One region of the Bacillus sp. K7 genome, then DNA from elsewhere that is predicted to be linked to it. Evidence: riboswitches for the same ligand, from Rfam matches in the RefSeq annotation. Region 1 holds a riboswitch; each other region holds the start of a gene.

Region 1 (2,200 bases):
AAATCAGCCGCATTGTGGAAAAACAAAAAGAAATCGGGCTCGATGTGGTAACAGACGGTGAATTCCGCCGTTCCTGGTGGCATTATGATTTTCTCGAAGGGCTTGACGGTGTGGAGCCGTTCATCCCGGCTGAAGGGATTCAATTCCATAATGTAAAAACAAAAGCACGCAGCATCAAAGTGACGGGAAAACTCGATTTTACGAACCATCCAGCGCTTGCCGATTATCAATTTTTACATAAGATTGCCGGCGATGCGACACCAAAGCTGACGATTCCGAGCCCGAATATGCTGTTTTTCGGTGAAAAGGCCGATAAAGGAATTTATGACGACCAAGAGGAATACTTTCATGATCTGGCCCAAGCGTACAAAAAAGCAATCAACGCCTTCTATGACGCTGGATGCCGCTACCTTCAGCTAGATGACACGTCATGGTCTCTCTTCTTTGAGGAAAAAGGCAGAGAGGTCGTTCGTGCCCTCGGCGGCGATCCTGAGACATTGCCTGCCTTGTTCGCCAAAACGATTAACGATGCAGTGGCAGACCGGCCTGATGATTTAACAATCACAATGCACATTTGCCGCGGCAACTTCAAGTCGACTTGGGCGGCATCAGGAGGCTATGACGCTGTAGCGGAAACGATTTTGGACGGCTTACACTTAGACGGCCTGTTCTTGGAATATGATGATGACCGCTCAGGAAATTTTGATCCGCTCCGTTTCGTGAAACGCAAGGATCTGCAAATTGTGCTCGGCTTGATTACATCAAAATACGGCGAGTTGGAAAATCCCGAGGATGTGAAGCGCCGAATCAATGAAGCGGCGCGCTTTGTCAGCTTGGACCAGCTGTGCCTCAGCCCGCAGTGCGGTTTCGCCTCTACGGAAGAAGGCAATCTGTTGACAGAAGAGCAGCAATGGGCAAAGCTGCGCCACGTCATCGACATCGCCAACGATGTGTGGAGATAATCTATCATTGACAGAAACAGAAAATGTGTGAATAATAGATATCATCAGAAAATTTCATAAAAAGGTTTTCCTTATCAAGAGAGGTGGAGGGACTGGCCCTGCGATACCCGGCAACCGCTGTTTAACAGAATGGTGCTAAATCCTTTAGAGCAATGATTGCTCTTAAAGATAAGGTTGAGATTGTCACACAAGCTCTTCCTTATCCCAAGGAAGAGCTTTTTTATATTCGAATGGAAAGAAGGAATGGACAACATGCCACAACAAACAACACACACAGAACAAAATTCACTCCAAAGAAAAAAGCCGCCGTTTCGCGCGGATCAAGTTGGAAGCCTGCTGAGGTCTGAGCCCGTTAAAAAAGCGCGTCTGCAAAAAGCGGCTGGCGAGATTACAGCTGAGCAGCTCCGCCAAATTGAAAACGATGAAATCATCCGCATTGTGGAAAAACAGAAGGAAACCGGCCTGAACATCGTGACAGACGGTGAATTCCGCAGGGCGTGGTGGCATTTCGATTTCTTGGAAAATCTGGATGGGGTTGAGCCGTTTATTCCTGAGCAAGGCATTCAATTCCATAACGTACAGACAAAAGCACGCGGCATTAAAGTCACAGGTGATATCGACTTTTCAACTCACCCAATGCTTGAAGATTACTCTTTCCTCCATAGCATTGCCGGTGATGCGACACCAAAAATGACGATCCCAAGCCCAAATATGCTGTTTTTCCGCGGAAAGCTTGAAAAGGACGCATACAAAAACGACTATCAGCTTTTCCAGCACGATGTATCCAAAGCATATAAAAAAGCCATTCAAGCGTTTTATGACAGAGGCTGCCGCTACCTGCAGCTTGATGATACAGCATGGGCTGTTTTCTTATCTGAAAAAGGCTTAAAACAAATTGAAGCCTTCGGAACAACGCCTGACGAGCTTCGCCAGCTGTTTGCAAAATCCATTAACGACGCGATTGCGGACCGCCCGGATGACCTGACGGTGACAATGCACATTTGCCGCGGCAACTTCCAGTCCACTTGGACAGCTGAAGGCGGTTATGACGCAGCAGCTGAAACCATTTTTGACGGTTTGAATCTTGACGGCCTGTTCTTGGAATACGATGATTCACGTTCAGGAGGCTTTGAACCGCTCCGTTATGTGAAGCGCTCCGATCTTCAGCTTGTCCTTGGCTTAGTCACCTCTAAATTCGGTGAGCTTGAACATCCGGACGATGTGAAACGCCGTATCGA
Region 2 (2,200 bases), 1.4 Mb from region 1:
GCGCATATCGAGCTGCTGCTTCACAAGAGCGCCGCAGGCAACATTGCTGATTCGCGGAGTAGCCAGAGAATTGTCGGCGAGCGTCAGGGCGTTGATTCCTGCTTCTTTCAATTCGGCAGCGGCGGACAAAAACGTATCAAAGCTCAATTTTTTCGGCGGGTCCAGCTCTACGATGATGGAGCGTTTTTCAACTGCGATCTCATTTAAACCGGGCTCTGTCCGCTCATGCTGAACAGAAATACATTCTTTAGCAGGGACTTTGACTTCTTTTTCAGTAATGGGGGCAAGCCCGCCAACCGCTTCCGCCATTGCCTGAATGTGATTTGGCGTGGTGCCGCAGCAACCGCCGATAATCCGCGCGCCTTGCTTGCGGAATTCTAAGGCGCTGTTTTGAAAATATGTGTCGTCTGTTTCATAGACGAGCCGTCCCTCTTCCAGCGAAGGAAGACTGCTGTTCGGATAAACGGATAAAAACACATCATCAAAAATCGGCACTTCGCTTAGCGCTTCAATCATGTGATAAGGGCCGAGCCGGCAGTTAATGCCGACGATATCAGCCCCGAGATCCGCGATTGACCGCAATGCTTCAGAAAGCGGTGTCCCGTCCTGCAGTACACCTTGCTCGTGCATGGAGACGTTAAGCATAATCGGAAGGGCGGTCTCTTTGCGCGCAATTTTCAGCACTTCACGGGCTTCTTCTAAATCATAATACGTCTCCAACAGCAAGCCGTCCGGTTGTTCATGCAGGAGCAGGTACAGCTGCTCGCGAAAGCTGCGTTTGATTTCGTCAAGGCTGTACGCGTTTTTATTAAATGTGCGGATGCCGCCCATTGTCCCCAAAATGTACGCATCGCCTGCTGAAGCCCGCGCAATCTTCACTGCCTCCTGATTCATTTTTTTAATGTCACCCTCAAGCCCGTGCCTGGATAATTTAATATAATTGGCTCCGTACGTATTTGTTTGAATGATATTGGCTCCAGCCTCAACGTACGCTTTATGTATGCGCTGAATTTCCTCCGGCTTTGAAATGTTGAGTTCCTCAAAGCACCTGTCAATGCCGTAGGAGTAGAGGAGCGTCCCCATGGCGCCGTCACCGATTAACACCTGTTTTTGCAAATCTTCTAAAAGTCCCATTGTCTGCCTCCTTTATTCACATTCAGCAAGGAAAAAAGAGAAATAAAAAAAGTCCTCTTAAGAAGAAGACTTTGTCAGTGATTTTGTCTCTTCTTATCTTCCAAGCTGTTCGAGCTTGCTGGATTTAGCACCTTGGTCATGGCTGAACGCCATTACACCGGTTGCTGAAGCTTCGTCGGGCCAGTCCCTCTGCTTCTCTTGATAAGAACGGATATGAAGTTTTCGTATAAGGAAATGCCAAAAGCTGCGGGGCTTTTTCCCTTTCTCCAAATTTACCGAAAATAAAGACAATAATCAATAGGATTCAGAAAATTTATCTGAAATTTATAAATTGAACGTCAATTGGCAAATCTGCGCCTCTCACTGCTGTGATAATCTGCTGCAGATCATCCTTGTTTTTACCGGTTACACGAACTTGATCATCCTGCACTTGTGACTTTACTTTCAATCCGGAGTTTTTGATGATCGCATTAACTTTTTTGGCATTATCCTTGTCAATGCCTTGAACAAGTTTGGCGCGCTGGCGCACCGTTCCGCCTGACGCGCTTTCAATCTTGCCGTAATCAATGTTTTTTGTCGGCACGTTTCGCTTAATCAATTTACTGACCAGCACGTCTTTCAGCTGGCTTAATTTAAATTCGTCATCAGAAACGAGGACAAGCTCCTCTTTATCTAAAGTAATATCGCTTTTGCTGCCTTTAAAGTCATAGCGTGTGCTGATTTCCTTGAGTGCGATTTGGATCGCGTTTTGCACTTCAGGCAACTCGACCTTGGATACAATATCAAATGAACTTTCTTTTGCCATATGAAAACCTCCATAACATTTAACTTATGAGTTGATTATAGTAGAATAAAGAGAAACTTCCAACAGAACAAAGAATCAATTTGTGATGATTGGAAAAAATGTTAACAGAATCCGCGGAAAACAAGCGGAACAGGAAGGACGATAGCATGAGACCAGGGCAGCAACTAACCTTGAGTATAGATCACCAAACCGACTTCGGTTACTTTTTGACCGATGGAGAAGACACGATTCTCTTACATAACAGTGAAATAACTGAGGATA
Region 3 (2,200 bases), 630 kb from region 1:
CACTTGCCAGCTTGCAAGCAAAATGCTGACAGTCGTGAAAGAAATGCTCCCTGATGTCGCCTTCTATCAAAACAATGTCAATTATTCTCCGACTTTCGCAAAAGCGTATCAAATTGAGAGCGTTCCTTGTTTTCTGCTGTTTAAAGGCGGAAAAGTGGTCGAAAGAGGATATGCGTTTCATTCCGTTTCTTATTTATATGAGCTGATAAAACAAAAATCATCTTCCGCATCCTATTTATGACATATTTCTCAGCGCATTCCAATGAAATTGTCGTTCGTTTTATAAAGGGGTTCATATGCTAAAGAGAGAAATGTCTATGTATGACCAACAAATAGGAGGTTGTACATATGGAGAAAGCGGAAGTTTTAGAAGATGAGTATCAGCATCTGTTTTTAAGACCCCTTTTGAGCGCTTCAACATTGCTCATTACCTTCCAAGGAGAAACAGAAGCCTTAACCGTCTCAATAAACGAACAGGGAGAAATGAAAGAAATTTCTCAGCGCCAAACGTCCAACCTGACCTTTTACGGAAACCAATCCGAAATCATTCATTTATTGCACGGAGATATTTCCCTTCAGCATCTGATTCAGAGCGGAAGCCTGAAAGTTAAGGGGTCCTTCAGAGCCCTGTTAAAGCTAGAAGCGATTCTCTGGCTGACGAATGGTTTTTTTCAGAGGATTGCAAAGAATTAAAAAATAGCAAATTATTATAATAGTAAAAGTTGACATCATTTATTTTATTGACATGCAAACATCCGCCATGCTATTCTACATTAAGAATTTCCGGACGAAAAAGACTATATATTTCTCTTATCAAGAGAGGTGGAGGGAAGTGCCCTATGAAGCCCGGCAACCATCAACGCTGTTGAAATGGTGCCAATTCACACGAAGCGTTCAGCTTTGAAAGATGAGAGAAAGGCGTTTTATATAAGCCTTTCTGCTCACATGTGCAGAAAGGTTTTTCTTTTGCAGAAAATCCCGGAAGATTTCTTAGAATAGTGTTAAGGCAGGTGATTGCTTTGATCAATCTTCAAGATGTTTCAAAAGTCTATAAGTCGAAACATGGAGATGTCAATGCTGTCCAAAATGTCTCGCTTTCCATCAAAAAAGGTGAGATTTTTGGAATTATAGGATATAGCGGAGCTGGAAAAAGTTCCTTAATCCGTCTGCTGAACGGCCTTGAGAAACCAACCTCAGGAACCGTGGAAGTAGCGGGAACCAAGATTAATGAAGTAAACGGACGCGGGTTAAGAAAAGCACGCCATAACATCAGCATGATTTTCCAGCATTTCAATTTGCTGTGGTCGCGGACGGTCAGAGATAATATCATGTTTCCTCTGGAAATTGCCGGGGTGAAAAAGAACGAGCGTATCAAGCGCGCCAATGAACTGATTAAACTGGTAGGTTTAGAAGGAAAAGAAAAATCTTATCCTTCTCAGCTGAGCGGCGGACAAAAGCAGCGTGTCGGAATCGCCAGAGCGCTCGCAAACAATCCGAAGGTTCTCCTTTGTGATGAAGCGACATCAGCATTAGATCCGCAAACGACTGATTCAATTTTGGATCTATTGTCCGATATTAATGATAGACTCGGTTTGACAATTGTGCTGATCACGCATGAAATGCATGTGATCCGCAAAATCTGCAACAGAGTCGCTGTCATGGAAAACGGAAAGGTTGTGGAAGAAGGCGAAGTTCTTGATGTCTTCAAAAACCCGAAAGAAGACATGACAAAACGGTTTGTTCAGCAGGTGACAGAGCCGGAAGAAACGAAAGAAACGCTTCAGCACCTTCTTGATGAAACAGCATCAGGAAAAACGGTTCAGCTCACATTTGTCGGTGATTCGGCTGAACAGCCTCTGATTACAGAGATGATCAGAAACTTTAATGTCAGCGTCAATATTTTGCAAGGGAAAATTTCGCAAACGAAGGATGGAGCTTACGGTTCACTGTTCATCCACATTGACGGTGACGAGGAAGAAGTGCAAAACGTGATCCGGTTCATTAATGACAAACAGGTAAAAGCAGAGGTGATCACGAATGTTTGAAACATATTTTCCGAATGTTGATTTAACTGAATTGTGGAACGCGACATATGAAACCCTTTATATGACGCTGATCTCTCTGCTGTTTGCTTTTGTTATCGGGGTGATTCTCGGCTTGCTGCTCTTTCTGACAAGCAAAGGGAGCCTCTGGCAGAATA

Evidence for each region. Region 1 has a riboswitch for S-adenosylmethionine ahead of M1D98_RS18840 (5-methyltetrahydropteroyltriglutamate--homocysteine S-methyltransferase). Riboswitches for the same ligand answer to the same signal wherever they lie in the genome.
Region 2: linked by a shared signal. The riboswitch ahead of M1D98_RS05780 (bifunctional homocysteine S-methyltransferase/methylenetetrahydrofolate reductase) and the one ahead of M1D98_RS18840 (5-methyltetrahydropteroyltriglutamate--homocysteine S-methyltransferase) in region 1 are both predicted to bind S-adenosylmethionine.
Region 3: linked by a shared signal. The riboswitch ahead of metN (methionine ABC transporter ATP-binding protein MetN) and the one ahead of M1D98_RS18840 (5-methyltetrahydropteroyltriglutamate--homocysteine S-methyltransferase) in region 1 are both predicted to bind S-adenosylmethionine.

What each region holds. Positions count from the first base shown of each region.
Region 1 covers NZ_CP096406.1:3,684,663-3,686,862, forward strand. The annotation lists gene M1D98_RS18835 (5-methyltetrahydropteroyltriglutamate--homocysteine S-methyltransferase) at 1-962, shown strand, start outside; SAM riboswitch class I at 1,031-1,137, shown strand; gene M1D98_RS18840 (5-methyltetrahydropteroyltriglutamate--homocysteine S-methyltransferase) at 1,215-2,200, shown strand, end outside.
Region 2 covers NZ_CP096406.1:1,156,859-1,159,058, forward strand. The annotation lists gene M1D98_RS05780 (bifunctional homocysteine S-methyltransferase/methylenetetrahydrofolate reductase) at 1-1,134, opposite strand, end outside; SAM riboswitch class I at 1,225-1,342, opposite strand; gene M1D98_RS05785 (YajQ family cyclic di-GMP-binding protein) at 1,448-1,939, opposite strand; gene M1D98_RS05790 (CvfB family protein) at 2,038-2,200, shown strand, end outside.
Region 3 covers NZ_CP096406.1:3,052,624-3,054,823, reverse strand. The annotation lists gene M1D98_RS15665 (thioredoxin family protein) at 1-241, shown strand, start outside; gene M1D98_RS15660 (SCP2 sterol-binding domain-containing protein) at 349-693, shown strand; SAM riboswitch class I at 808-914, shown strand; gene metN (methionine ABC transporter ATP-binding protein MetN) at 1,020-2,045, shown strand; gene metP (methionine ABC transporter permease MetP) at 2,038-2,200, shown strand, end outside.